One region of the Serratia sp. ID 25-353 genome, then DNA from elsewhere that is predicted to be linked to it. Evidence: predicted binding sites of a transcription regulator. Region 1 holds the regulator's gene; the other holds the start of a gene.

Region 1 (15,309 bases):
GCAGAGCTGGACGAACTGAAAAGCAACACCAAGGACTATAAGCGCGAGCTGATTCAGACGCCTTATGGGAGTGCGTGGATCTACCTGTATAAACACAGCGTGGATGGTTACCCGCGAATTACCAGCGGTGACTGGCTGAAACGCCTCGAAGAACAGTAAGAAAAAAAAACACCGCTCAATGAGCGGTGTTTTTTCATCGGACGGCGGCGAAATTACTTCTTGGCGGCGCGTTCGAAGGAGGCGATGATTTCCGCTTTAGCCGCGGCAGCGTCTGCCCAGCCTTCCACTTTCACCCATTTGCCTTTTTCCAGATCTTTGTAGTGCTCGAAGAAGTGAGCGATCTGGGCTTTCAGCAGTTCCGGCAGGTCGTTCACGTCTTTCACGTGATCGTACTCTTTGGTCAGCTTGCTGTGCGGTACCGCAACCAGCTTGGCGTCTTCACCGGCTTCGTCGGTCATTTTCAGCACGCCAACCGGACGGCAGCGGATCACGGAGCCCGGCTGCAGCGGGTATGGGGTTGGAACCAGCACGTCAACCGGGTCGCCGTCCAGAGACAGGGTGTGGTTGATGTAGCCGTAGTTGCACGGGTAGAACATCGCGGTGGACATGAAACGGTCAACGAACAGCGCGCCGGTTTCTTTGTCGATTTCGTATTTGATTGGATCGGCGTTGGCCGGGATTTCGATTACTACGTAGATGTCTTCCGGCAGGTCTTTGCCAGCAGGGACCAGATTCAAGCTCATGTCGGTTTCCTTTAATCATCAAACCAGAAATGGAGTGGCGGCTATTATAGCGGACTCTTTTGCGATTTCCTGCCCTTTTCATCGTTGAAAACCCAGCGTGCCGGCGCACGGAGAATTTCCAGATTAATCCCGCCGCGGCATGAAGTTTTGCCTCCGCCTGCCGATAACTTCAACAAACAATAATGAGCCAGCAAAGCTGGCTCCGCGTTTTGCCACCCCTACTACGTCTGATCTCACTATTCTGAAGCCGGGAAGAACTCATGCTAAAAAAGATTACGGTGAAGGCTGGGCTGATCGCCCTGCTGAGCCTGATGACCATGCTGCTGATCATGGTCAGCGTTATTGGCGTCAACGCGATTAACGAAGGATCGCGCTCGATCCATACCTTGAACCAGATCCTCGGCGAAGAGCTGGGCTCGCTGGCCAACAGCTCCAACCTGACGCTGCGCGCCCGAACCGCCGCCTCGCTGGCGGTGCGCCAACGGGAGATAGGCCAGACTGATGTGTCCGATGCCACCGTGGGCCGCATCTACGGTTACCTCGAACAGTCGAACAAGGAAATGGCGCGCTTTGTCGGCGTCGGCACCGTGACCGATCGCGGCCGCGAACTCTCCAATCGTCTGCAAAACAGCTATCACGCCTATCTGGAGCAGGGCGTGAAGCCGATGGCCGCCGCCATCAAAGCCGGCAAGATTGATGAGTATTATCACATTCAGGAGACGCGCATCTCCGCGTTGAGCATCGCGTTTGAAAAGGATCTCAGCGATTTCCGCAGCTTTGCCATGAAGCTCGGCGCGCAGCAGGTGTATGACGCGGAAAGCAACGCCAACACCAAGATCTCGTTGATCGTGGTGGCGGGCCTGCTCAGCGTGCTGCTGGCGGTGCTGGCCTGGTTCGCGCTGCGGGTGATCATTCTGCGTCCGCTGGACGAATCCATCGCGCAGCTGGAACACATCGCCGGCGGCGATCTGACCCATGAGATCCGCGGCGAGGGCGATACCGAGATGGGCCGCCTGGTGCGAGCGATGCAGCGCATGCAGCAGGCGCTGGCCAGTTCGGTCAGCAAAGTGCGCGACGCCAGCAGCCAGATCGACACCGGTTCACGCGAACTGGCGGCCGGCAACCTGCATCTGGCGCAGCGCACCGAAGAATCGGCCGCTTCGCTGGAAGAAACCGCCGCCAGCATGGAACAGCTGACTTCGACGGTGAAAATGAACGCCGAGAACTGCGAGCAGGCCAATCAGCTGGCGCTGAGCGTGTCTGATATCGCCAACCAGGGCAGCGACGTGGTCAGCCAGGTGATGAGCAAGATGCAGGCGATCACCGACAGTTCGCGCCGCATCGCCGACATCATCAGCGTGATGGACGGCATCGCCTTCCAAACCAATATCCTGGCGCTGAACGCGGCGGTAGAAGCGGCGCGGGCCGGCGAACAGGGCCGCGGTTTCGCGGTGGTGGCTGGCGAAGTGCGCAGCCTGGCGCAGCGCAGCGCCCAGTCGGCGAAAGAGATCAAAGGGTTGATCGAAGCGTCGCAAAACCGGGTGCAGGAAGGCGAGCAGATGGTGGAATCGGCGGCGCAGACCATGAGCGGCATTACCGGCGAAGTAGGCCGGGTGACGGCGTTGATGCGTGAGATCTCGGCAGCGACGCGCGAACAAAGCAGCGGTATCGAACAGGTGAACCTGGCGGTGGCGCAGATGGATCAGGTGGCGCAGCAGAATGCGGCGCTGGTGGAAGAGTCGGCGGCGGCGACGCGCTCGCTGGAAGATCAGGCTCAGCTGCTGGCGCAGAGCATGGCGGCGTTCAAGCTGTAAGGCGATAAGGGTTCGGCGCGGCGCCGAACCCTTGCCAGAAATGCGTTACTCGTCCGGGTTTTCGGCGATGAAGCGTTCCGCGTCTTCTACCATCGACTTGGTGCCGACGAAGAATGGTGCGCGCTGGTGCAGTTTCACCGGCGTGATGTCCAGAATGCGGTTTTTGCCGTCGCTGGCCTTACCGCCGGCCTGTTCGGCCAGGAACGCCATCGGGTTGCATTCGTACAGCAGGCGCAGCTTGCCTTGCGGGTGGCTGGCGGTGCTTGGGTAGATGTAGATGCCGCCTTTCAGCAGGTTGCGGTGGAAGTCCGCCACCAGGGAACCGATGTAGCGCGAGGTGTAAGGGCGCTGCGTCGCTTCATCCTGCTCCTGGCAGTACTTGATGTATTTCTTCACGCCGAGAGGGAACTTGATGTAGTTGCCTTCGTTGATGGAATACATGTTGCCGCTCGCCGGGAAGCGCACTTTCTCGTGGGAGAGGCAGAATACGCCCAGAGACGGGTCGTAAGTAAAGGCGTGGACGCCGTAACCGGTGGTGTACACCAGCATGGTGGACGAACCGTAAACCACATAACCCGCTGCGACCTGGGCGCTGCCCGGCTGCAGGAAGTCTTCTTCGGTCACCGGCGTGCCGACCGGCGTGATGCGACGGTAGATAGAGAAAATCGTACCGACCGAGACGTTGACATCGATGTTGGACGAACCGTCCAACGGATCCATCAAAACGACATACTTGGCATTTTCAGCTCGCTCGCCGTCGAATATCACGATTTCATCTTCTTCTTCTGAAGCGATACCCGCAACTTCACCACGCGCTTTCAACGCCGCTTTCAGTTTTTCGTTCGCGTACAGGTCCAGTTTCATCTGAACTTCGCCCTGTACGTTGGACACCCCGCTGGTTCCCAGAATATCAACCAGGCCGGCCTTGTTGATGTCGCGGTGGATGATTTTGGCGCCCAGTTTAATTGCAGAAAGTAACGCGGTCAGCTCGCCGGTGGCGTGAGAGAAGTCGTGCTGTTTCTCGACGATAAATTCGCCTAACGTTTTCATGACACAATCCCTGAATCTACGGATGGATAGCGGCCTGTTAACAAACCGCCAACGTTTTCGCGTGCAGTGTAGCCCAAAGATGCGCGCTATTCATAGGCAAATCCATTTCTTCTGGACGATTCTGAGCGTTAGAATATGCCGACATTCGATGCACTCACATGAGAAACCTATGCGCATTCACATTCTTGGGATCTGTGGCACCTTTATGGGCGGGCTGGCGATGCTGGCGCGTTCACTGGGGCATGACGTCACCGGTTCGGACGCCAACGTCTATCCGCCGATGAGCACGCTGCTGGAGAACCAGGGGATCGATCTTATTCAGGGTTATGATCCAGCCCAGCTGGATCCGGCACCGGATCTGGTGATTATCGGCAATGCCATGACGCGCGGTAACCCGTGCGTGGAGGCGGTGCTGGAGCGTGGTATCCCTTACGTTTCCGGCCCGCAGTGGCTGCACGACGCCGTGTTGCGCGATCGCTGGGTACTGGCGGTCGCCGGCACCCACGGCAAAACCACCACCGCCGGCATGGCGACCTGGATCCTCGAGGCCTGCGGTTACCAGCCCGGCTTCGTCATCGGCGGCGTGCCGGGCAACTTCGACGTTTCGGCCCGCCTCGGCGGCAGCCCGTTCTTCGTGATCGAGGCCGACGAGTATGACTGCGCGTTCTTCGACAAGCGTTCCAAGTTCGTGCACTACAGCCCGCGCACGCTGATCATGAACAACCTGGAGTTCGACCACGCCGATATCTTCGACGATCTGAAAGCCATCCAGAAACAGTTCCACCACCTGGTGCGCCTGGTGCCGGGCAAAGGCAAGATCATCCTGCCGGACAACGACAGCCACCTGAAGCAGGTGATGGCGATGGGCTGCTGGAGCGAGCAGGAGCTGGTGGGGGAAGAGGGTACCTGGCGCGCGCAGAAGCTGACGCCGGACGCCAGTCATTACGCGGTGTTCCTCGACGGCGAACAGGTCGGTGAAGTGAACTGGGCGCTGGTGGGCGAGCACAACATGCATAACGGCCTGATGGCCATCGCCGCCACCCGTCATGTCGGCGTACAGCCGGCGGACGCCTGCCGCGCGTTGGGCGATTTCATCAATGCCCGCCGCCGCCTGGAGCTGCGTGGCGAAGCCAACGGCGTCACGGTTTACGACGACTTCGCGCACCACCCGACGGCGATCCTCGCTACCCTGGCCGCGCTGCGCGGCAAGGTCGGCGGCACGGCGCGCATTCTGGCGGTGCTGGAACCGCGCTCCAACACCATGAAAATGGGCATCAGCAAAAACGATCTGGCGCCTTCGCTCGGCCGTGCCGACGAAGTGTTCCTGTTCCAGCCGCACCACATTCCGTGGCAGGTGGCGGAAGTGGCGGATGCCTGCGTGCAGCCGGCGCACTGGAGCGCGGATCTCGACACGTTGGTGGACATGGTGGTGAAAACCGCACAGCCGGGCGATCACATTCTGGTGATGAGCAACGGCGGTTTCGGCGGTATTCACGATCGTCTGCTGGACGCGCTGGCGAAAAAGCAGGAACCGAAAGTCACCTACTGATCGCTCAACCACATCAAGGGCCGCGTTCGCGGCCTTTTTTTCGCCCATAAAAAAGCCCTCGCGAGCGAGGGCAACGGGGTTCGTCGGATAGGACGACGAGAGGGTCTCTGGGAAATCGGCGTTTGCGTCAGAACTCGGCAGTGGCAGTGACGAGGGTAATCAGCTCTGCAAAGCCGTTCCCAGAGTTGTTATTTGTAAATCTCGGCGGTGGCGTGGTAGTTGCCTTCGTTACGCGCTTCGATCACGCGGTAGGCGGTCGCGCCTTTAGCGTCGGCTTTCTCCGACAACGCCTGGCGAATGTCGGTCGGCGCGCCGTCGATGCCGCTGACGGTAATGGTGCCGATAGATTGCAGGTTGGCGGTCTGATCGTTAGTCACCAGCTGGGCGGCAGACGCGCCGAAGGCGATGACAGACAGCAGGCCGAATGCAGCAAGAGTAGTTTTCATGTTCATGGTAGCGATCCTTGGTCATAACAGCCTGGAAGGGCTTGGCAGCGATTTTTATTCTTGAAGGCCGTTACGACAGCGTTTGATTCCAGAGATGTATTGCCCGTTGCCGGGTAATGCCGGTACTTATTTGTAGATTTCAGCGGTTGCGTGGAAGTTGCCTTCATTGCGGGCTTCGATCACGCGGTAAGCGGTCGCCCCTTTGGCGTCAGCTTTGTCGGACAGCGCCTGACGAATGTCAGAAGGCGCAGCGGCGACGCCGCTCACGGTGATCACACCGGCCGGCTGCAGTTTTGCGGCCTGAGTTGCGTCAACAGATTGTGCTGCGAATGCACCAAATGAAAGCATGGACAGAACGCTCAGGGTTGCAACGGTAGTTTTAATTTTCATCATCTCACCTCATCGTATTCTTTTATCAGTTCCAACGAACTGTGATTCAGTTCACGGAAATGAGTATACAGCTAGTAACGTGAAAAATTAATAGTTCGCTAACAGTTGCTAGTGAAACTTTAACCTCATGATCCTTATTTTTTATAACCACAAGGAATAAAAAACGCTCATAAAACGATCTTTTGATGTTAAATTTATGTAATTTCAATGAGGTAAGTGCTTTTGACCAAAAGTGCGGAAGATCACAGTGGGTACTGCTGGTTACATGGAGATGTCATGGAAATGTGTTCCTGAGGGATAAAAAAGCAGTGTTAAACGCGGTGGCGGGTAGGAAAGGTAAGGCGAAGGTTAAAGAAGCGCTAACAAAGTGCGGGCTACAGCCGTACTTTGTTAGCGCCAGGTTTCACAGCTCTTGCTCGAATACGCCCAGAATAGCTTCATGCAGTTTCTGAGCGGTAAAGCCGTTGGACGGGGTGACGAAAATCGTATCGTCGCCGGCAATCGTGCCGAGGATGCCCTGGGATTTACCCAATGAGTCGAGCAGGCGGGCGATCAGCTGTGCGGCGCCTGGGCTGGTGTGGATCACCACGACGGCGTCGTTATGGTCGACGTCCAGCACCAGATTCTTCAATGGGCTGGTAGTGGTCGGCACGCCGAGTTCGGCAGGAAGGCAATACACCATTTCCATTTTGGCATTGCGCGTACGTACCGCGCCGAACTTGGTCAGCATGCGCGATACTTTGGATTGGTTAATGTTTTCGAAGCCTTCTTCTTGCAGCGCCAAAACGATCTCGCCTTGAGAACTGAATTTTTCTTCTTTCAATAACGCTTTGAACGTCTTGATCAGATCTTCCTGTTTTGCGGGATTACGCATTTTGCACCGTGGAATGTTGATAGTGGAAGTCATGATTATGCATATAGATGAATTTTTATGCAACAAAGGCCGACCCAAAGAAAATAAACATGACCGGGCGGCGAGGAAAGGGCGCCATTTTAACAAAATCCGGCCGCGATGAATATGCCCTTTTGGCGACGGAAAATCGGCCTGCGGTGGTAAATAAAATGTTATTAAAATGATGTTGTTCTGATGTTGCGTAAGGGTGTAATGTAACGGCCGGTTAACTTGCTCGTGAATAACCTCGCACTATTTTTGATTAGTGTGCGCTATGCCCTTCATGCGTAAGCGATTTAATCTAAAATGGGCGCGACAGCGGCCGTTTTATTACACCTGCAGGCAAGAATTGGCTAATTTATTGTTTTTAAAGGTGTAATAACTTAAGGTCCGTTACCAACACATTCACGGCGCTTTATATATTTAAGATAATAAAGGAGTATAGGATGAAAGTTGCAGTTCTCGGTGCTGCTGGCGGTATCGGCCAGGCCCTCGCCCTTCTACTCAAAACCCAGCTTCCTTCAGGTTCTGAACTCTCTCTCTACGACATTGCCCCTGTTACCCCAGGCGTTGCCGTCGACTTAAGCCACATCCCAACCGCAGTTAAAATCAAAGGCTTCAGCGGCGAAGACGCGACCCCGGCTCTGCATGGTGCGGACGTGGTGCTGATTTCCGCCGGCGTGGCCCGTAAGCCAGGCATGGATCGCTCTGATCTGTTCAACGTTAACGCCGGCATCGTGCGTAACCTGATTGAGCAAGTGGCGAAAACCTGCCCGAAAGCCTGCATCGGCATCATCACCAACCCGGTTAACACCACGGTCGCCATCGCGGCGGAAGTGCTGAAAAAAGCCGGCGTTTACGACAAGAACAAACTGTTCGGCGTGACTTCGCTGGATATCATCCGTTCCAACACCTTCGTGGCCGAGCTGAAAGGCAAGCAGCCGGAAGAGCTGAACGTGCCGGTCATCGGCGGCCACTCTGGCGTGACCATCCTGCCTCTGCTGTCGCAGATCCCTGGTGTGAGCTTCACCGATCAGGAAGTGGTGGATCTGACCAAACGCATTCAGAACGCCGGCACCGAAGTGGTGGAAGCCAAAGCCGGCGGCGGGTCTGCAACGCTGTCCATGGGCCAGGCGGCCGCCCGTTTCGGTCTGTCTCTGGTGCGTGCGCTGCAGGGCGAGAAAGGCGTGGTGGAATGCGCGTACGTTGAAGGCGACGGTAAATACGCTCGCTTCTTCGCGCAGCCGCTGGTGCTTGGCAAGAACGGCGTTGAAGAACGCAAAGATATCGGCACCTTAAGCGCCTTCGAGCAGAAAGCGCTTAACGAGATGCTGGACGTGCTGCACAAAGATATCGAGCTGGGCGAGAAGTTCATCAATAACTGATCGTTGCCGATAGTCAGCCGATAAACGCCGCCGGACGCTGTTCCGGCGGTTTTTTTTGCTCCGCGTTCACGATTTTATGCGTGCCTTACGATCCAGGAGGCAATCGTTGTGCGGATCGTAATAGCGGCTTGGCCAGATTTCCGAAGGGTGGATGCCTATCGCTTCGGCGATCAGCCATTCCCCCTTCGGCCACGGGCGCGATAGCGCGTTGGCCAGCGTCGATGAGCTCAATCCGGCCTTGCGCGACACTGCCGCCAGCGTGGTGCCCTGCTTGCGTAGCGCCGCGATGATATCTGCCGGGTGCCAATCTGGGTTCCTTGAATTCATGTTTACATTCCTTTTCTGATTAGCCAAAGTTGCGTTAGTGGTATAACTAACGGGTCAAGGTTAAGTGCTTGAACAACGTGAAACGCTCATTAGGAAACCAGAATACCATTAAATTTCCTAAAAAATACCCGAGTAATTTCCAAAAAATGACGTTGCCCACTATTGCCCAGAGATGATGGCTATGAAAAACGAGTGGTTTGCCGCCAAGGAACTGACAGGCATCGCAGGATTACCCTCCTCACCACAGGGAATCAATCTGATGGCCCGGCGCGAAGGCTGGGTCAGCCGCAGGCGTAAAGGCGTGCAGGGAAAAGCGTTGGAGTACCATATCGACAGCCTGCCTTCAGGTGTGCGTAACCTGCTGGTGCTGAAGGAAGACGGGGCGGCATATGACGTAGAACGCCAGGAACCGTTGGCGGTCTGGATCGAGTATTACTACCATTTGACGGAGAGCGAGCGCGAGAAAATGGTGGCTTTCCTGATGCGGGAAGGGATCGGCGGCCTGTTGGCGCGCATCGACGAAGAGAGCAATAGCTAGGCAGGCCCGCGTACGCGGGCCTGATGTTTTTTAAGAAATATTTATTTCTTAAAAATCGCGTTGCACCGCCAGATGGGCCAGGCCTTCCAGCGCCGTACGGTGCTCCGATGCCGGCAAGACCTGCAGCGCGGCGATCGCCTTGTCGGCTTCTTCTTCGGCGCGTTTGCGGGTGTACTCCAGCGAACCGCATTGTTGCATCGCCTGCAGTACCGGCTCCAACAGGTGACGACCGTTGCCTTGCTCAATCGCACCGCGGATCATGTCACGCTGCGCGTCGTCGCCGTTGTGCATCGCGTGCAGCAGCGGCAGGGTCGGTTTCCCTTCGTTCAGATCGTCGCCGGTGTTTTTACCCAGGGTGCTGCCGTCGGCGCTGTAGTCGAGCAGATCGTCGATCAGCTGGAAAGCGGTGCCGAGGTAGCGGCCATAGTCTTGCAGCGCCTGCTCCTGTTCAGCGCTGGCGCCGGACAGGATCGCCGACGATTGCGCCGCCGCCTCGAACAGGCGGGCGGTTTTGCTGTAGATCACCCGCATATAGCTTTCTTCGGTGATGTCGGGATCGTGCACGTTCATCAACTGCAGCACTTCACCTTCGGCGATGACGTTGACCGCCTCCGACATCAGCGCCAGCACGCGCAGGGATTCCAGGCTGGTCATCATCTGGAAGGCGCGGGTATAGATAAAGTCGCCGACCAGCACGCTGGCGGCGTTGCCGAACGCCGCGTTGGCGGTGGCTTTGCCGCGGCGCATGTCCGATTCGTCGACGACGTCGTCATGCAGCAGCGTGGCGGTATGGATAAATTCGATCAGGGCGGCCACGGTGACGTGCTTGTTGCCTTCATAGCCCAACGCCCGCGCCGCCAGAACGGCGATCATCGGCCGGATGCGCTTACCGCCACCACTGATAATGTAATAGCCAAGCTGATTGATGAGCGTGACATCGGAATTCAGCTGTTCGAGAATTGTTGCGTTCACGGCCGCCATATCTTGCGCGGTTAACTCGGTAATTTGCTCTAGGTTCATTGTGTTTTTTTCAGCTGTGTTTCTCTTCACCGCGTTGAGATCGCTGCTCACATCGGTACATGGCGGTAACTGTCCCTATGATTGTACTTGAAAAACGGTTCAGATAAACGCCACGAAAGAAACTGCGCTTTTTTTCTTCTTTTTTCTTGTTCTGGTCTTATTCTGCTCTTGTCATGCGCTGCTTTTTTGCGTAGAATTCGCGCCCTATTGTGAATATTTATAGCGCGCTCTGAACTAACACAGTCGGGCACGCGGAAAGCGGAGTTTTATATGTACGCGGTTTTCCAAAGTGGTGGTAAACAACACCGAGTAAGCGAAGGTCAGACCGTTCGCTTGGAAAAGCTGGACATCGCAACTGGTGAAGCGGTTGAGTTTGACCAGATTCTGATGATCGCTAATGGCGAAGATATCAAAATCGGCGTTCCTTTCGTCGATGGCGGCAAGATCAAAGCTGAAGTTGTTGCTCACGGTCGTGGCGAGAAAATTAAAATTGTTAAGTTTCGTCGTCGTAAACACCACCGTAAGCAGCAGGGCCACCGTCAGTGGTTCACTGACGTTAAAATCACCGGCATCAGCGCTTAAGTTAGGAGAGCGGATTAATGGCACACAAAAAGGCTGGCGGCTCGACTCGTAACGGTCGCGATTCAGAAGCTAAACGTCTGGGCGTAAAACGCTTTGGCGGCGAAGCAGTACTGGCAGGCAGCATCATCGTTCGTCAGCGCGGCACCAAATTCCACGCTGGTACCAACGTGGGTTGCGGCAAAGACCACACTCTGTTTGCTTTGAAAGACGGTAAAGTCAAATTCGAAGTTAAAGGCCCGAGCAATCGTAAATTCATCAGCATCGAAGCTGAATAATTTTTCGAGCCTTACGAAATAGATGTAAGCCCCGCAATTCGTTGCGGGGCTTTTTACATTTATGGGTTGCCTGAGGGCAGGCCCGTCAGCGTTGGCGAAGGTGATATGGATACGAAGCAGCAGGTCGGCGTTGGCATTTCTCTGGCGTTAACCACGGCGGTTTGCTGGGGCGCGTTGCCGATCGCGATGAAAGAAGTGTTGGTGGTGATGGAGCCGTTTACCGTTGTCTGGTATCGCTTTACCATGGCCGCCATCGGCTTGGGCGTGATCCTCGCGGTGCGCGGCAAGCTGCCGCCGCTGACGATGTTCCGCCAGCCGCGTTGGCTGCTGCTGTTGGCGATCGCGACGGCGGGGCTGCTGGGCAACTTTGTGTTCTTCAGTTCCTCGCTGCAATACCTGAGCCCGACGGCGTCGCAGGTGATTGGCCAGCTGTCGCCGGTCGGCATGATGTTCGCCAGCGTGCTGATTTTAAAAGAACGCATGCGTATCACCCAGGTCATTGGCGCCCTGATGCTGATTTGCGGACTGATGCTGTTTTTCAACGTCAGTCTGATAGAGATCTTCACCCGGCTGACGGACTACACGCTGGGCGTCATGCTGGGCGTGTGCGCGGCGATGGTCTGGGTGAGCTACGGCGTGGCCCAGAAGGTGTTGCTGCGCCGACTGGCTTCGCCGCAGATCCTGGTTATGTTGTACACTTTATGTGCGATAGCGTTGTTCCCTCTGGCCAAACCCGAGGTGATTTTCCAGCTGAGCGGCTGGCAATTGTCGTGCCTGCTGTTTTGCGGCGCCAACACGCTGATCGGCTATGGCGCGCTGGCAGAGGCGATGGCGCGCTGGCAGGCGGCGCAGGTGAGCGCGTTGGTTACGCTGACCCCGCTGTTTACCCTGCTGTTTTCAGATTTATTGGCGCTGGCCTGGCCCCAGACTTTCGCCGCGCCGACGCTGAACATCGTCGGCTATGTCGGTGCGTTTGTGGTTGTGGCGGGCGCCATGTTTTCCGCAATTGGTCACCGGTGGTGGCCGCGACGGGCAGACCCCCCCCTGGTTGCTCCTTTGAAGCAGCCCGGTGAATGATTTACGGAGACGGTAAATGAAGTTTGTAGATGAAGCAGCGATTCTGGTCGTTGCAGGCGACGGCGGTAACGGATGCGTCAGCTTCCGCCGCGAAAAATATATCCCCAACGGTGGGCCTGATGGTGGCGACGGCGGCGACGGCGGCGACGTCTACCTGCTGGCGGACGAGAACCTCAACACCCTGATCGACTACCGTTTTGAGAAGTCTTTCCGCGCCGAGCGCGGCCAGAATGGCCAGAGCCGCGACTGTACCGGTAAACGCGGTAAAGACGTCATCATCAAGGTGCCGGTCGGCACGCGCGTGAAGGATCAGGGCACCGGCGAGATCCTCGGCGACATGACCCGCCATGAGCAGAAGCTGATGGTCGCCAAAGGCGGCTGGCACGGCCTGGGCAACACCCGTTTCAAATCTTCGGTCAACCGTGCACCGCGTCAGAAGACGCTGGGTACCGCCGGCGAAGCGCGCGACCTGTTGCTGGAGCTGTTGCTGCTGGCCGATGTAGGCATGCTGGGGCTGCCGAACGCCGGTAAATCGACCTTCATCCGCGCGGTGTCCGCCGCCAAGCCGAAGGTGGCCGATTATCCGTTTACCACGCTGGTGCCGAGCCTGGGCGTGGTGCGCATGGACCACGAGCAGAGCTTTGTGGTTGCCGACATTCCGGGGTTGATCGAGGGTGCCTCCGAAGGCGCGGGCCTGGGCATTCGCTTCCTGAAACACCTGGAGCGTTGCCGCGTGCTGCTGCACCTGGTGGATATCGCGCCGATCGACGAAACCGATCCGGTGGAAAACGCCAAAGTGATCATCAACGAGTTGAACCAATACAGCGAAAATCTGGCGCAGAAGCCACGCTGGCTGGTGTTCAACAAAATTGATGTGATTGGTGAGGAAGAAGCCGCCGAACGCGCCAAAGCGATTGTGGAAGGCATGGGCTGGGAAGGGAAGTACTACATGATCTCCGCCGCCAACCGCGAAGGCGTCAACGCGCTGTGCTGGGACGTGATGAACTTCATCAACACTCAGCCGAAAGCGATGGCGATCGAAGAAAGCGCACCGGAAAAAGTCGAATTCATGTGGGATGACTACCACCGCGAGCAAATCGCGGAAGTGGAAGCCGAAGCGGAAGATGACTGGGATGATGACTGGGACGAAGACGACGACGAAGGCGTCGAAATCATTTACCAGAAGTGATTCGGTGATAAAGGGCTCAGCAACGCTGGGCCCTTGTTATTTAAGCGCCTTTTCCGGTAGCCAACACTGGGCGTTCAGGCCGCGCACATCGCGGCGATTTTCCAGCGTCAAACGGCCCTGATGCAGTTGCGCGATGCGGATCACGATATTCAAGCCCAGTCCGCTGCCGCCGTAGCGTTGATCCATGCGGCGAAACGCCTGTGTCAGCTCCCCGACCATCTCCTCCTTGATACCTGGGCCATCGTCGATGACCTGCAGCAGATAGCCGTTGTCTTGCGGTGTTAACCGCACCTGTATCGCCCCGCCTTCCGGGCCGTAACGGTGGGCGTTTTCGACCAGGTTGCGCAGCAGCAGCCGCAGCAGCACCGGATCGCCGTTCACCGCGGCGACGGCCGGCAATTGCCAATCCAGCGTCTGCCCGCGTTGGGCGGTCATTTCGTCGAGCTCTTCACGCAGCGGTTGAATCACATCGGCTACCCAATCGAAATGCTGATAATGGCCGCTGGCGAAGTCTTGCCCGGCGCGCGACAGCATCAGCAACTGCTCGACGGTGTGCATCAGCTGATCGATGCGGGCGATCAGCGCCTGGCTGCCCTTGACGCCCTGCTTTTCCATCAGTTCCAGATGCAGGCGGATGCCGGCCAGCGGCGTGCGCAGCTCATGGGCGGCGTCGGCGGTGAACAGGCGTTCCTGTTGAATGGTGTTATCCAGCCGTGAAAACAGCTGATTGAGTGCATTGGTGACCGCCACCATTTCCTGGCTGTCGCTGGTGATTGGCAGCGGCGTCAGGTTATCGGCAGAGCGCTTTTCCAGCCGCTGCTGCAATTGGTTTAGCGGGCGGATGATCCAGCTGATGGCCCAAAACGACGCCAGCAGCGTGACGACCATCATGATCAGCGAAGGCGCCAGCAGCGACGCGATGGCCTCGGCGATCTCGGTATCGACGCGTTCGGTACGCACTTTGGCGGACAGGGTTTCGTCCACCAGGAAGCTGATCTGCTCCTGGCTTTCGTGCCACAGCCAGAAGGCGCTGATGAGTTGCGTGACCAGCAGGATCAGCGCCAGCATCAGCAGCAGGCGGCGGCGCATGCTGATCATGACGAGGGTTCCAGGCGGTAGCCGATGCCGCGCACGGTGCGGATGCGATCCTTGCCCAGTTTGCGGCGCAGGTTGTGGATGTGCACTTCCAGCGTGTTGGAACCCAAGTCGTCCTGCCAGGTGTAGAGATCTTGCTGCAGGAGTTCACGGTTGACCGTTTGGCCGGCACGCATGATAAGACGCGCCAGAATGGCGAATTCTTTCGGCGTGACCTCCACCGGTTGCTGCTGCAGATAGACCTGCTGGCTGGAGAGGTTCAACTGCAGGTCATCCACCTGCATCAGATTGTCGCTGTGGCCCTGGTAGCGCCGCAGGAGGGCGCGCACGCGCGCCTGCAGCTCGACCAGCGCGAAGGGTTTGACCAGGTAGTCATCGGCGCCGGCATCCAGCCCGTCGACGCGGTCTTCCAGCGCATCGCGGGCGGTCAGGATCAGCACCGGCAGATCGATCTGCTGGCGGCGCCACTGCCGCAGCAGCGCGGCGCCGTCCATGTCCGGCAGGCCGAGATCCAGGATCACCATGCTGTATTGGCTGGTGATGAGCAGGCTGTTGGCCTCCGCCGCCGTAGCGGCGCAGTCGCAGACGTAGCCTTCGCCGGTCAGCGCCAGCGCCAGCCCCTGTTGCAGCAGTTCATCATCCTCAACGACCAGCAGCTTCATGGCGATCCTCAGTTGTTTTGGTAAATATCCCGATACAGGCGGCTTTCGAAGCGTACCAGCGGTGCGCGGCGCTGTTTCTGATCTTCCGGCGGTACGGCATAACCGGAAAGATACTGCACGAAGGCCATGCGCTGGCCGCTGGCGGTGGTGATGAAGCCCGCCAGGTTGTACACGCCCTGCAGCGCGCCGGTTTTGGCCGACACTTTGCCGTCGACGCCGGCTTCGTGTAGGCCGCCGCGGTAGCGCAAGGTGCCGTCATAGCCGGACAGCGGCAG
Region 2 (15,309 bases), 1.1 Mb from region 1:
CGTCGTACACCACATAAGACATCTCCAGGCCCAGCTGCTCGCGCCATTTGAAGCTGTCGCGGTCCAGCACCAGCTGCTCGACGGCGCGCAGCGCCGCCACCATGATGGTGCCCCCCGGGGTTTCATAGCAGCCGCGGGATTTGATGCCCACCAGGCGGTTTTCCACGATGTCGATACGGCCGACGCCGTGCTTGGCGCCCAGCGCGTTCAGGGTTTCCAGGCACTGGTACGGCGACAGCGCTTTACCGTTAACCGCCACAACGCGGCCTTTCTCAACGGTGACGGTCACCTGCTCAGGCTGATCCGGCGCTTCCTGCGGATCGACGGTCCACACCCAGCAATCTTTGTTCGGCGCATTCCACGGGCTTTCCAGCACGCCGCCTTCGGTCGAGATGTGCCAGGCGTTTTCATCGCGGCTGTAGATCTTCTCCAACGATGCGGTGGTCGGGATGTTGCGCTCTTTCAGGTAATCCAGCAGCGCTTCACGGGAACGCAGGTTCCACTCACGCCACGGCGCCACCACTTTCAGCTGCGGCGCCAGCGCGGTGTAGGTGGTCTCGAAACGCACCTGGTCGTTGCCTTTGCCGGTCGCACCGTGGCACAGCGCGTCGGCGCCCACTTTCAGCGCCAGCTCGACCTGCGCCTTGGCGATGATCGGCCGCGCCATCGACGTGCCCAGCAGGTAGCTGCCTTCGTACAGGGCGCCGGTCTGCAGCACCGGATAAACGTAATCGCGGATAAATTCTTCACGCAGATCGACCACGTGACATTCAGAGGCACCGGACTGCAGGGCTTTTTGCTCCACGCCTTCCAGATCGCTGCGCTCCTGACCGATGTCCGCCACGAACGCCACCACTTCACAGCCGCCGTAGTTCTCTTTCAGCCATGGAATGATGGCCGAGGTATCCAGGCCGCCGGAGTACGCCAGAACGATTTTTTTGATGCCTTGGTTTTGCATGATCTATTCCTTTCTAATTCTAAAATTAAGCGAGGATCCGGGTGCCAATCGACACGCCGTTAAACAAAGCAGAAAGCTGATCGGCATGGCGCCAGCTGGCGATATCCACCGGGCGGCCGAGGGTGCGGGCCGCGTCGAGCGCCGCATTCACCTTCACCACCATACCATCGGTGATGATGCCTTGCGCGATCAGTTGTTCCGCTTTTTGCGCCGTCATTTCCGCAATGCGTTGCCCCTTGCCGTCGAGGATGCCGCTGACGTCCGACAGCAGGATCAGATCCGCCCCCAGCGTCGCCGCCAGCGCCGTCGCCGCCTGATCGGCGTTCACGTTCATTAACTGCCCTTCGGCAGTGATGCCGATGGAGCTGACAACCGGCAGGTAGCCAGCGCTCAGCAGGGTATTGAGCAGCGCGGGCGAACCGGGCTGCGCGTTGCCGACGTGGCCCAATGCCGGATCGAGAGGGGTCACGACCGCGCTGCCGCCATCCGCCAGGCTCAGGCCGACGGCGTTGATTTGGTGTTTAATCGCCCACGCCAGCAGCGTTTTGTTGGCGGTGCCGGCCAGCGCGCCGGTGATGATGTCGATCTGATCGGCCGGCGTGACCCGCAGGCCGTTCTTTTTCACCACCGGCAAAGCGAGCTGCTTCATCAGTTCGTCCACCACGCAGCCGCCGCCGTGCACGATCACCAGCGGACGCTGATGCTGCTGCCGGTAGCTGTCCAGCGCGGTAAACAGACGCTCCAGCGCTTCTTCACTGTCTAATAACACGCCACCTAACTTGATAATTAACGGGTTCATTGCTGTTTACTCACGCTGGTTTAAAGGAGTGACTGGGTTTCCGGGAAGCCGAAACGGATATTCAGGCATTGCACCGCCTGCGCCGCCGCGCCTTTCAGCAGGTTGTCTTCCACCGCTACGGCGATCAGATGCTCGCCCTGCACCGCAAAACCGATGTCGCAGAACGGCAGCCCCACCACCGCTTTCAGCGCCGGCACGCCCTGGTCGTACAACCGCACCAGCGGCTTGTCGTCATAGGCGGCATGATAGGCGGCGGCGACGTCCTGCGCGGTCACGCCGGCCTTCAGGCGGCAGGTGATGGTTTCAAGGATGCCGCGCGGGAAATTGCCCAGGTGCGGCGTAAAGATGACCGGCACGCCCAGGTGCGCGGCGATCTCCGGCTGGTGCCGATGAGTGAAAATACCGTACGGCTGCAGGCTCACTTCGCAGAAGCTAGTGGTCATGCTGGCCTTGCGCCCGGCGCCGCTGACGCCGCTGGTGGCGTTAATCACCGGCCACTGGTCGAGGTTCAGCAGCTGTTTTTCGATCAACGGTTTCAGCGCCAGCTGCGCCGCCGTCGGGTAACACCCCGGCACGGCAATCAGCTGCGCCTGTTTAATCTTGTCGCTCTGCCATTCCGCCAGGCCGTATACCGCCTGCTCCAGCAGGGCGCCATGCTGATGTTCGAAACCGTAGTACTGGCTATAAAAACCGGCGTCCTGCACGCGGAAGGCGCCCGACAGATCGAACACCACGCAGCCCGCCGCCAGAAAGGCCGGTGCGATATCGTGGCTGACTTCATGGGCGGTGGCGAGGAACACCACGTCGATGCCCTGCGCCGCCTTGGCAACGTCGATCAACGGCTGCAGCGGCAGATCGACGATGCCTTTCAACTGGGGATGGAGATCGGAAAGCAACTTTCCTGCATCTGCACTTTGCGCTGAAACCGCTAAAGCGGTTATGTTCATGTGTGGGTGGCGATTCAGGTAAGCCGTGAGCTCCGCTCCGGCGTAACCGCTGGCACCAACGATCAGCGTATTCAACATGTGGCCTTTCACCTTCTAAACTGACGTGCGGTCGCTTGCGACCCAGGTAACAGGGCTAGCCAGCGTTGATGCGCCGTTCACCCACGGAGCCAGGCGTTGATGCTTTTATAAACATCTGGGTATCGGGTTCCCTTATGCACCGGCTTACTGTATTTTTATTCAAAATAAATGCATGAATATTGATACTATCCTAACCAAAGGCTGTCAACAGTGAAGATGAAATTACCTCCATTTATTGAGCTGTACCGGGCGTTGATCGCCACTCCGTCAATCAGCGCCACCGATGCCGGCCTCGATCAGAGCAATGAGGCGTTAATCAACTTGCTGGCCGGATGGTTTGCCGACCTGGGCTTTCGCGTCGACGTACAGCCGGTGCCGGAATCGCGCCACAAATTCAACCTGCTGGCCAGCATCGGCGAAGGCAGCGGCGGCCTGCTGCTGGCCGGCCATACCGACACGGTGCCTTACGACGAAGGCCGCTGGACGCGCGATCCCTTCACCCTGACCGAGCACGACAACAAGCTCTACGGCCTGGGCACCGCCGACATGAAAGGCTTCTTCGCCTTTATTCTGGATGCGGTGCGCGACATCGACGCGAGCAAACTGACCAAGCCACTGTACATTCTGGCTACCGCAGATGAAGAAACGACGATGGCCGGCGCGCGTTATTTCGCCGCCTCCACCGCCATTCGTCCGGATTTCGCCATCATCGGCGAACCGACCTCGCTGCAGCCGGTGCGCGCGCACAAGGGCCACATGGCCAACGCCATTCGCATCGTCGGCCAGTCCGGCCATTCCAGTGATCCGGCGCGCGGCGTCAACGCCATCGATCTGATGCACGACTCCATCGGCCGCCTGATGGAGCTGCGTAAAACCCTGCAGGAACGCTACAACAATCCGGCGTTCGCCGTGCCTTATCCCACCATGAACTTTGGCCATATCAGCGGCGGCGACGCGGCCAACCGCATCTGTGCCTGCTGCGAGCTGCACCTGGATATCCGTCCGCTGCCCGGCATGACGCTCGACAACATCAACGAGCTGATGCATCAGGCATTGGAGCCGGTGAGCCAACGCTGGCCGGGCCGCCTGACCATCGAAGAGCTGCACGCGTCGGTGCCGGGTTACGAATGCCCGACCGACCACCGCATGGTGGCGGTGATCGAGGAACTGCTGGGCACCCGCACGCAGGTGGTCAACTACTGCACCGAAGCGCCGTTCGTGCAGCAGGTTTGCCCGACGTTGGTGCTCGGCCCCGGCTCCATCGATCAGGCCCACCAGCCGGACGAATACATCGACACCGCCTTTATCGAACCGACGCGCAAACTGTTGGGCCAGCTGGTCAATCACTTTTGCCGGCAATAAACCCGACATTTAACAGGGGAAATGCTTTATGCTTTTCCCTACCTCAAAATAAGTAGAAACCGGCGAAATAAGCCACGCTGATAACCGACGCGGCGTAATTAAATTTCAGAAAAAGCGCCGATTTTGATGTTTTTTTGCTAAAAATAGTGTCAATTGACGATTGGACAGGAACGCGATGTGATCAGGCAGGCGGTCTGCGCCTGACGCGTGAAATTTATTTACAAGATAAAAATCATACAGAACTGGGTCAGGGGTTATATGAACGAACAATATTCGGCAATGCGCAGTAATGTCAGTATGCTCGGCAAATTGCTCGGCGATACCATCAAAGAAGCGCTGGGCGAGCATATTCTCGATCGCGTTGAGACCATCCGTAAGCTTTCCAAATCCTCACGCGCCGGCAACGAAGCGCATCGCCAGGAGCTGCTCTCCACCCTGCAGAACCTGTCCAACGACGAGCTGCTGCCGGTGGCGCGCGCCTTCAGCCAGTTCCTCAACCTGACCAACGTCGCCGAGCAGTACCACAGCATTTCGCCCAACGGCGAGGCCGCCAGCAACCCGGAAGCGCTGGCTCAGCTGTTCAGCCGTCTCAAAGACAAAAAGCTCAGCGACAAAGAGTTGCAGCACGCGGTGTCGCAACTCTCCATCGAGCTGGTGCTGACGGCACACCCGACGGAGATCACCCGCCGCACCCTGATCCACAAGCTGGTGGAGGTCAACACCTGCCTCAGCCAGCTCGATCACAACGATCTGGCCGACTACGAGCGCAACAAGATCATGCGCCGCCTGCGCCAACTGGTGGCCCAGTCGTGGCACACCGATGAAATTCGCAAACATCGCCCCTCCCCGATTGACGAAGCCAAATGGGGCTTCGCGGTGGTGGAAAACAGCCTGTGGGAAGGCGTGCCGGCGTTCCTGCGCGAGTTCAACGAACAGCTGGAAAACTCCATCGATTACAGCCTGCCGGCGGAAGCGGTGCCGGTGCGCTTCACCTCCTGGATGGGCGGCGACCGCGACGGCAACCCGAACGTGACCGCCGAAATTACCCGCCATGTGCTGCTGCTCAGCCGCTGGAAAGCCTGCGACCTGTTCACCCGCGATATTCAGGTGCTGGTCTCCGAGCTGTCGATGACCGAATGCACCCCGGAGCTGCGCGCCCGCGCCGGCGGTGACGAAGTTCAGGAACCGTACCGCGAAATCATGAAGCAGCTGCGCAGCCAGCTGATGAGCTCCCAGGCCTATCTGGAAGGCCGCCTGAAAGGCGAGCGCGTACTGAAACCGCACGACCTGCTGGTGAACAACGAGCAGCTGTGGGAGCCGCTGTATGCCTGCTACCAGTCGCTGCAGGCCTGCGGCATGGGCATCATCGCCAACGGTCAACTGCTGGATACCCTGCGCCGCGTGCGCTGCTTCGGTGTGCCGCTGGTGCGCATCGACGTGCGCCAGGAGAGCACCCGCCATACCGAAGCCATCGCCGAGCTGACCCGTTATCTGGGGCTGGGCGACTATGAAAGCTGGTCGGAAGCCGATAAACAGGCGTTCCTGATCCGCGAACTGAACTCCAAACGCCCGCTGGTGCCGCTGAAATGGCAACCGAGCGCCGATACGCAGGAAGTGCTGGAAACCTGCCGGGTGATCGCCGAAGCGCCGCAGGGCTCGATCGCCGCCTACGTGATTTCGATGGCGCGCACGCCTTCCGACGTGCTGGCGGTGCACCTGCTGCTGAAAGAGGCCGGCTGCCCGTTCGCGCTGCCGGTCGCCCCGCTGTTCGAAACCCTCGACGATCTGAACAACGCCGACGACGTGATGACCCAGTTGCTGAACATCGACTGGTATCGCGGATTTATTCAAGGCAAACAGATGGTAATGATCGGCTACTCCGACTCGGCGAAAGACGCCGGCGTGATGGCCGCCTCCTGGGCGCAGTACCGTGCGCAGGACGCGTTGATCAAAACCTGCGAAAAGGCCGGCGTGGCGCTGACGCTGTTCCACGGCCGAGGCGGCTCCATCGGCCGCGGCGGCGCACCGGCGCATGCGGCGCTGCTGTCGCAGCCGCCGGGCAGCCTGAAGGGCGGCCTGCGCGTCACCGAACAGGGTGAGATGATTCGCTTCAAATTCGGCCTGCCGGAGGTCACCATCAGCAGCCTGGCGCTGTATGCCGGCGCGATCCTCGAGGCCAACCTGCTGCCGCCGCCGGAACCGAAGAAAGAATGGCGGGCGTTGATGGACGACCTGTCCGAGACTTCCTGCCGGATGTATCGCGGCTACGTGCGTGAAAACCCGGACTTCGTGCCTTACTTCCGCGCGGCCACGCCGGAGCTGGAGCTGGGTAAACTGCCGCTGGGCTCACGCCCGGCCAAACGCAAGCCGAACGGCGGCGTGGAGAGCCTGCGCGCCATTCCGTGGATCTTCGCCTGGACGCAGAACCGCCTGATGCTGCCGGCCTGGCTCGGCGCCGGTGCCGGATTGCAGGAAGCGGTGAAAGCCGGTAAGCAGGCGGAACTGGAGGCGATGTGTCGCGACTGGCCGTTCTTCTCCACCCGCATCGCCATGCTGGAAATGGTGTTCGCCAAGGCCGACCTGTGGCTGGCGGAATACTACGATCAGCGCCTGGTGGATAAATCGTTGTGGCCGCTGGGCCAACAGCTGCGCGATCAGCTGGAAAGCGACATCAAGGTGGTGCTGACCATCGCCAACGATGCCCACCTGATGGAAGACCTGCCGTGGATCGCCGAATCCATCGCGCTGCGCAACGTTTATACCGACCCGCTGAACGTCTTGCAGGCCGAGCTGCTGCACCGTTCACGCCAGCAGGATCAGCCGGACGCCCGCGTTGAGCAAGCGCTGATGGTCACCATCGCCGGCGTCGCCGCCGGGATGCGCAACACCGGCTAGTGAGCCTAATCGCGGCCCCGTTTATCGGGGCCGTTTTTTTATGTTTCCCCACAAAAAAAGGGCGCCGCGGTAAAGCGGCGCCCTTTTTCAACAGAACAGGCCTGTCAGGCGGCGGCCACCGGGCGCACGCCCAGCGTGTGGCAGATCGCGTAGCTCATCTCCGCACGGTTCAGCGTATAGAAGTGGAAATCTTTCACCCCTTCGCGGCTGAGGATCTTCACCATGTCCATGGCGATGTTGGCGCCGACCATTTTGCGGGTCTCCGCATCGTCGTCCAGCCCTTCGAACATGCTGGTCATCCAGCTTGGCACCCGCACGTTGGTCATGGTGGCGAAACGCTGCAGCTGCTTGAAGTTGGACACCGGCAGAATGCCCGGCACGATTTCCACGTCGATACCGGCGGCGACGCAGCGGTCGCGAAAACGCAGGTAGCTCTCGACGTCAAAGAAGAACTGGGTGATGGCGCGGCTGGCGCCGGCGTCGATCTTGCGCTTCAGGTTGATTAAATCGGCCTGGGCGCTCTTCGCCTCCGGGTGCACTTCCGGGTAGGCGGCGACGGAAATGTCGAAGTCGCCCACGTCTTTCAGCAGCGCCACCAGATCGGTCGCGTACATTTCCGGCTTGCCGCCGCCCGGCGGCAGATCGCCACGCAGCGCCACGATATGGCGGATGCCGCTGTTCCAGTAATCGGTCGCGATGTCGCGCAGCTGCGCCGGGCTGGCGTCGATGCAGGTCAGGTGCGGCGCCGCCTCCAGGCCGGTGCGTTCCTTGATCCCCTTGATGATGCTGTGGGTGCGATCGCGCTCGCCGGAGTTGGCACCGTAGGTGACGGAAACGAATTTGGGTTTGAGGATGCTCAGACGATCGATCGACTGCCACAGGGTCTCCTCCATCTCGCTGGTGCGCGGCGGGAAGAACTCGAATGATACGTTAATCTGGCCGTTCAACTCCGCCAGACTCTGATTCAGCGCTTCCCGCTGGTTTGCGTGGAAAAAACTCATACCCTGCTCACCTCTTATCGATCACTGTTTTTATTTCATCTTGATGAGCGTCTATACGTTTAGACGTCTAGATAGAAAATGCCGCATGTTGGCTAAAGAGTCAACAGGAAAATGAGGGGAATAAGATGATTAATCCTCACCCGCTCAACGAGGGAATTTCATGACGGCGACAGGGATAAGTATGGCAGTAAAAGCAAAGGGGCGCGGTGAACCCGCGCCCGCAGAGGATTAAAGCAGCTGCGCCAACCGGTTAAGGTCTGACTGGATCGCGCCGGCGGTCACGTCGCGGCCGGCGCCCGGCCCGCGGATCACCAGCGGATTATCGCGATACCAGCGGCTTTCGATGGCGAACACATTGTCGCACGGCAGCAGCGAGGCCAGCGGATGCTCAGGACGCACCGCCTCCACGCCGACCCGCGCCTTGCCGTTGGCGTCGAAACGCGCCACGTGACGCAGCACCAGGCCCATTTCGCTGGCGGCCTCAAAGCGCTGCTGCATCTGCTGGTTCAGCGCCTCGCCGTTCTCGAAGAACTGATCGACGGAACCCTGCTCGCAGCCCGCCGGCACCAGCGACTCGACCCGCACCTGGTTCGGTTCGATGTCGTAGCCCGCCTCGCGTGCCAGGATCACCAGCTTGCGCATCACGTCCTGACCGGAGAGATCAACCCGCGGATCCGGTTCGGTCAGCCCCTGCTGCCAGGCCTGATCCACCAGCTCGGTGAAAGGCACCGTGCCGTCATACTGCAAGAACAGCCAGGAAAGCGTGCCGGAGAAGATGCCGCTGATCGCCAAAATGCTGTCGCCGCTGTCGCGCAGATCGCGCACCGTATGGTTGACCGGCAGGCCGGCGCCAACGGTGGCGTTATACAGCCAGTGGCGGCCGGTTTTGGCGAAGGCGTCGCGAATTTGGCGATAGGTATCGCTGCATGAGGCACCCGCCAGCTTGTTGGCGCCGATCACGTGGAAACCGTAGCTGGCGAAATCCAGATACTGCCCGGCCAGCTCTTCGCTGGCGGTCACGTCGAGCACCACCAGATCGTCGAACGGGTGCGCGCGCATCCACAGGAACAGCGACTCTTCGTCGAGCGCCTGCGCCTCGTCCTCAAAGAACGCCAATGCGCGGCTGGCATCCAACCCGTCGTAGTTCAGCAGGCTGCGGCGGCTGTCCACCACCCCCGCCAGGATAAATTCGAAACCGCTGCGCGCGGAAATATTGGTCTGCTCGCGGGCAAACAGCTCCAGCCAGCGCGACCCGATGTTGCCCTTGCCGAACAGCACCAGACCGATGCGCTTCTCGGCGCGGAACAGGCTTTGGTGCAGCCCCTGAATCAGCAGCGCGGTCGGCCCCTGGCGCAATACCGCCACCAGGCTGATGCCATCTTCCGCCTGCCAAATAAACTCGACCGGCTGATCTTTCAGCTGCTGATAGAAACGGTGGCTGTGCAGCGGGTTCTTGCAAACCCCGGCGCCGACCATCGCCACCAGCGCCAACCCTTCGCGCAGGTGCAGTTCACCCGGCAGCGCCGAGGCCTGCAGGGTCGCCAGCGCGCTGTTGACCACCTCGGAGGTGTAGCACAGCTGCACCCGATTGCGGTCAGGATGAATGCCCACCGCCAGCGGTTTGATCTGCGCGCGCTTGAGCACCAGATCCAACTCTTTCTGCGCCAGTTTGAAGTCGTGCTGAGCGGCGACGTGCAGCTCAATCAGACACACGTCATCGTGGCTGGTGACAATCTTGGCGCCGGTGCCGGACGCCAATACGCGCTCGATGCGCGTCGAGCCCTGCTCCGGCTGGTAGCTGCAGCGCAGCTGAAGATCGATATCGCTGCCGGAGACCGGCTGCAGGGTGCGGGTATGCAGCACCGGCGCCGCCAGGCGCGCCAGCTCGCTGGCTTCGTCCAGGCGCAGCAGCGGCAACAGGCAGGCGTCTTTCACCTTGCGCGGGTCGGCGCTGTATACCCCGGCCACGTCGCTCCAGATGGTGACGCGCGCCGCGCCGGCCAACGCGCCGACCTGAGTGGCAGAGTAATCGCTGCCGTTACGCCCCAACAGCACGGTTTCCCCGGCGTCGTTACGCGAAATGAAGCCGGTCACCACCAGGCGTTTGCCCGGATGTTGAGCCAACAATTGCTGCAGCAGCGGATAAGAACGGCCTTCATCCACCTGTGGCTGCGCGGCGCGCTCGGCGCGCAGGAAATCACGCGCGTCCAGCCAGGCCGCCTGCATATCCAGGTGGTTGAGCACTGCCGCCATCAGGCGCGCCGACCAGATCTCGCCGTGCCCGACCACTTCGGCATAGCACACCTCGTCGACTTTGCCGTCCAGCAGCACCGCCAGACGTTCCAGATCCTGAATGAACTCGGCGATCAGCGGCTCGGCGCTTTCCGCCGGCAGCAGGCCGCCGATAAGATCGCTGTGATAGCGACGCAACGTCTGCTGCACCTGGTGCGCAGACAGGCGGTCGCTCTGGCTGAGCTTCAGCCAGTTGATCAACTGGTTGGTGGTACTGCCGGCGGCCGATACCACCATCATGTCGCCCGGCTGGCTGTATTCCGCCATAATCCCGGCCACACGCAGATAACACTTCACATCCGCCAGACTGCTGCCGCCAAACTTGTGCAGTTGACGCCCGCTCACCGGCCCTGCTACAGCAATTGCATTCATGCTTACCTCGTTGCCGCCGCCTGGAACGCGCGTTCCAGATCGGCAATCAAATCTTCACTGTCTTCAATACCCACGGAAATGCGCAGCAGGCTCTCGGAGATGCCGGCCGCTGCCCGCGCCTCCGCCGCCATGCCGGCGTGGGTCATGGTCGCTGCATGCGAGATCAGGCTTTCTACGCCGCCCAGCGATTCTGCCAGAGTAAACAGCTCAAGGGCAGAGAGAAAACGGCGCAGCACCGCTTCATCGCCGTCCAGTTCAAAACTCAGCATCGCGCCGAAGCCGCGCTGCTGCCGGCGGGCGATCTCATGCCCCGGATTTTCCGGCAGGGAGGGATGATACAGCTTTTTCACCAGCGGTTGCTGCTGTAAATAGCCGACAATCGCTTCGGCGTTTTGCTGCGCCGCCTTGATGCGTGGCGACAGCGTGCGCATGCCGCGCAGCAGCAGATAGCTGTCGAACGCGCCGCCGGTCACGCCGATATTGTTCGCCCACCAGGCCAATTCGACCGCCAGCTCGGGATCTTTGGCAATCACCGCACCGGCCACCACGTCCGAATGCCCGTTCAGGTATTTGGTGCAAGAATGGACCACCAGATCGGCACCCAGTTCGATCGGCTGTTGCAGGGCCGGGCTGAGGAAGGTGTTGTCCACCACCGTCAACGCGCCCGCTGCGTGTGCGGCGGCGCAGATCGCCGCGATGTCCACCACCCGCAGCAGCGGATTGCTGGGGCTTTCAATCAGCACCAGCTTCGGCTTTTGCGCCAGCGCCTGCTGCAGGGAGGCTTCATTACCCTGATCGACGAACAGCACGCGATAGGCGCCACGCTTGCTCAGGCTGTCGAACAACCGATAGCTGCCGCCGTAACAGTCGTGCGGCGCCACCAGCAGATCGCCCGGCTTCAACAGCACGGTGGTCACCAGATGGATCGCCGACATCCCGCTGCCGGTCATCACCGCGCCGGCGCCGCCTTCCAGCTCCGCCAACGCGCGTTGCACCACGTCGCGCGTCGGGTTGCCGCGGCGCGAGTAATCATGGGCTCGGGGTTGGTTGAAGTCGGTAAAGTTATAGGTGCTGGACAAATGAATCGGCGGGACAACGCAGCCATACTGTTCGTCGTCGTTCAGGCCGCTGCGTACGGCAATCGTGGCTGGTTTACGCGTCATGGGCTCGCTCGGCTCTCGGTTCGGTGAATGAGGCCTAAAGAGTAATCGCAGGATTGATAGACGTCAATACATCTGGACATCTAAACTTCTCTGCGTATAGATTGAGCAATGGCACAATACCCGCTAAAATTATGCCGATATGACATGACGATAAGATGTTAAGCCACAATGTCCGGCCAAGGCGGGGCATTCAGTGACCCTGGTCGCGTAAAATTGACATTTATTTAGTGAGAACAGTGAAGATCGGGCATAATTGGCCGGTTTTTAGAATTTTGTAATTTTTCTGACAAAGTTAAGGTGTCCCATGGCTGAGTGGAACGGCGAGTATGTCAGCCCTTACGCTGAACACGGTAAAAAAAGCGAGCAAGTCAAAAAGATCACGGTATCCATTCCGCTGAAGGTCCTGAAAATCCTCACCGACGAACGGACCCGTCGCCAGGTGAACAACCTGCGCCACGCCACCAACAGCGAACTGCTGTGCGAAGCGTTTCTGCATGCCTTTACCGGCCAGCCGCTGCCGAACGATGAAGACCTGCGCAAAGAGCGCAGCGATGAAATCCCGGAAGCCGCAAAAGTGTTGATGCGCGAACTGGGTGTCGATCCCGATACCTGGGAATATTGAGAACCGCCCGGCGAACGCCGGCGGCAGAAACGAAAAAAGGCGCCAAAGGCGCCTTTTTCATCGGACGATAAGAAATCTTATTTCTTAGCGCCTGGTACGCTGAAACGCTTGTTGAAGCGGTCAACGCGGCCACCGGTAGCAACGTCACGCTGCTTGCCAGTGTAGAACGGGTGGCATGCGCCACAAACGTCCAGGTTCAGATCGTGGCCCACGGTGGAGCGGATCTTCATCACGTTACCGCAAGAGCAGTTAGCAGTAACTTCTTCGTATTTTGGGTGGATACCTTGTTTCATGGGAAACCTCAGTTAAGGCCGTGTCGCTATCCAGCCCTGTTTCGCCAGACACCACACGTGGTTGATAATAGAATTTTGGTATCGAATTATACCAAAGGCGGCAAATTATACAGCATTAGTCGGGGCGCGCAATCGGAACCGTACATTTGCCGATGCGCCGTGTAAACTGATGCCCACTTTTTTCAATTTGGATGAGATCATGCCCGTCGTACACGTTGCCTTGCCGGTCCCCCTCGCCCGCACCTTCGACTATCTGCTGCCGCCCGGCATGCAGCCGGTGGCCGGCGCGCGCGTGGGCGTCCCTTGGGGCAGGCAGCATGCGATCGGCATCGTCACCGGCTGCAGCGACACCAGCGAACTGCCGCTGGACAAGCTCAAACCGATCGACAGCGTGATCGACGCCGAGTCTCTGTTCTCCCCCAGCCTGTGGCGCATCCTGCGCTGGGCCAGCGATTACTATCACTACCCCATAGGCGAAGTGCTGTTTCACGCGCTACCGATCCTGCTGCGGCAAGGCAAACCGGCCGAAGCCGCGCCGCTGTGGCAATGGTTCGCCACCGAAGAGGGGCGCGCCACCCCGCCCGAAAGCCTGAAACGCGCGCCGAAACAGCAGCAGGCGCTGGCGGCGCTGCTGCAACGCCCGGTCTACCGCCATCAGGTCAGCCAGCTGGAACTGACGGAAAGCGCCCTGCAGGCGCTGCGTGCCAAAGGGCTGATCGATCTGCGCGCTCAGGTCGCGGATACGCACGACTGGCGCCCCAATTTCGCGGTGCTCGGCGAGCGGCTGCGGCTGAACACTGAACAGGCTACCGCCGTCGGGGCGATCAGAAGCGAGGATGAGCAGTTCGCCGCCTGGCTGCTGGCCGGGGTGACCGGCTCCGGCAAAACCGAGGTCTACCTCAGCGTGCTGGAGAACGTGCTGGCTAAAGGCCGGCAGGCGCTGGTGCTGGTGCCGGAAATCGGCCTGACGCCGCAAACCATCGCCCGCTTTCGCGAGCGCTTCAACGCGCCGATAGACGTGCTGCACTCCGGGCTGAACGACAGCGAGCGGCTGGCGGTTTGGCTGCGCGCGCGCAGCGGCGAAGCCGCCATCGTCATCGGCACCCGTTCGGCGCTGTTCACGCCGTTCCGTCAGCTGGGCGTGATCATCATCGACGAAGAGCACGACAGCTCTTATAAACAGCAGGAAGGCTGGCGCTATCACGCCCGCGATCTGGCGGTGTTCCGCGCCCGGGAAGAGGACATCCCGATGGTGATGGGCTCCGCGACCCCGGCATTGGAAACGCTGCACAACGTGCAACTGGGCAAATATCGCCAGCTGAAGCTCACCCAGCGCGCGGGCAACGCCAAACCGGCAGCGCAGCACCTGATCGATCTGAAGGGGCTGCCGCTGAAGGTCGGCCTGTCGCAGCCGCTGCTGAAGAGCATGCAGCACCATTTAAAAGCCGGCAATCAGGTGATGTTGTTCCTCAACCGCCGCGGTTACGCCCCGGCGCTGCTGTGCCACGAATGCGGCTGGATTGCCGAGTGCCAACGCTGCGATCACTACTACACCTTCCACCAGCACCAGCGTCAGCTGCGTTGCCACCACTGCGACAGCCAGCGGCCGGTGCCGCACCAGTGCCCGCAGTGCGGCTCCACCCACCTGGTATCGGTCGGCGTCGGCACCGAACAGCTGGAGCAGGAGCTGGCGCCGCTGTTCCCCGATACGCCGATCACTCGCATCGATCGCGACACCACCAGCCGCAAGGGAGCGCTTGAGCAGCACCTGGCGGATATCCATCGCGGCGAAGCGCGCATTCTGATCGGCACGCAGATGCTGGCCAAGGGCCACCATTTTCCCGACGTCACCCTGGTGGCGTTGCTGGACGTGGACGGTGCGCTGTTCTCCGCCGACTTCCGCTCCGCCGAGCGTTTCGCCCAGCTGTATACCCAGGTCTCCGGGCGGGCCGGCCGCGCAGGCAAACAGGGGGAAGTGCTGCTGCAAACCCACCATCCGGAGCATCCGCTGCTGCAGGTGCTGCTGCAACAGGGTTACGACGCCTTCGCCAAACAGACGCTGGCGGAGCGCAACAGCGTGTTTCTGCCGCCTTACACCAGCCATATCATCGTGCGCGCCGAAGATCACGATAACCAGCAGGCTCCGCTATTCCTGCAGCAGCTGCGCAACCTGCTGGAAGCCAGCCCGCTGAAGGACGATTCGCTGTGGGTAATGGGGCCGGTGCCGGCGCTGCAGTCCAAACGCGGCGGCCGTTTCCGCTGGCAGCTGCTGCTGCAGCACCCGACGCGGCGCGTCCTGCAACAGCTGATGAAAAGCTCGCTGCCGCTGATCGGCACCCTGCCGCAAACGCGCAAGGTGAAATGGACGCTGGATGTCGATCCGATCGACAGCTGATCCCGGAAAAGTCCGATTTAGCTGCCGCAGTGCAAACGTTTACCCTTGAAATTGCGAGCGAACGCTAAAAAACCTTCTCAGGTCACATTTTTTATGCAAATTAGGTAACAAAGGCGGGACATATTCTGTTTA

Evidence for each region. The regulator ArgR, encoded in region 1, controls arginine synthesis, uptake and breakdown. The targets are predictions, from matches to a motif close to ANTGAATAAAAATACANT.
Region 2: the regulator ArgR is predicted to act here: its motif matches at 2,929-2,946, upstream of argC (N-acetyl-gamma-glutamyl-phosphate reductase).

What each region holds. Positions count from the first base shown of each region.
Region 1 is NZ_CM139236.1:3,792,768-3,808,076, reverse strand. Features, by position in the region: gene ACYF6X_RS18395 (gamma-glutamylcyclotransferase family protein) at 1-159, shown strand, start outside; gene ppa (inorganic diphosphatase) at 213-743, opposite strand; gene ACYF6X_RS18385 (methyl-accepting chemotaxis protein) at 1,004-2,557, shown strand; gene fbp (class 1 fructose-bisphosphatase) at 2,603-3,607, opposite strand; gene mpl (UDP-N-acetylmuramate:L-alanyl-gamma-D-glutamyl-meso-diaminopimelate ligase) at 3,777-5,156, shown strand; gene yhcN (peroxide/acid stress response protein YhcN) at 5,345-5,608, opposite strand; gene yhcN (peroxide/acid stress response protein YhcN) at 5,729-5,992, opposite strand; gene argR (transcriptional regulator ArgR) at 6,396-6,866, opposite strand; gene mdh (malate dehydrogenase) at 7,331-8,269, shown strand; gene ACYF6X_RS18350 (helix-turn-helix domain-containing protein) at 8,336-8,596, opposite strand; gene ACYF6X_RS18345 (DNA-binding protein) at 8,778-9,134, shown strand; gene ispB (octaprenyl diphosphate synthase) at 9,183-10,154, opposite strand; gene rplU (50S ribosomal protein L21) at 10,425-10,736, shown strand; gene rpmA (50S ribosomal protein L27) at 10,754-11,011, shown strand; gene ACYF6X_RS18325 (DMT family transporter) at 11,117-12,088, shown strand; gene cgtA (Obg family GTPase CgtA) at 12,105-13,277, shown strand; gene pmrB (two-component system sensor histidine kinase PmrB) at 13,314-14,375, opposite strand; gene pmrA (two-component system response regulator PmrA) at 14,372-15,034, opposite strand; gene dacB (serine-type D-Ala-D-Ala carboxypeptidase) at 15,043-15,309, opposite strand, start outside.
Region 2 is NZ_CM139236.1:4,935,174-4,950,482, forward strand. Features, by position in the region: gene ACYF6X_RS23605 (argininosuccinate synthase) at 1-958, opposite strand, end outside; gene argB (acetylglutamate kinase) at 984-1,757, opposite strand; gene argC (N-acetyl-gamma-glutamyl-phosphate reductase) at 1,778-2,782, opposite strand; gene argE (acetylornithine deacetylase) at 2,999-4,144, shown strand; gene ppc (phosphoenolpyruvate carboxylase) at 4,403-7,039, shown strand; gene metF (methylenetetrahydrofolate reductase) at 7,144-8,040, opposite strand; gene ACYF6X_RS23635 (bifunctional aspartate kinase/homoserine dehydrogenase II) at 8,269-10,704, opposite strand; gene metB (cystathionine gamma-synthase) at 10,707-11,867, opposite strand; gene metJ (met regulon transcriptional regulator MetJ) at 12,172-12,489, shown strand; gene rpmE (50S ribosomal protein L31) at 12,567-12,782, opposite strand; gene priA (primosomal protein N') at 12,982-15,177, shown strand.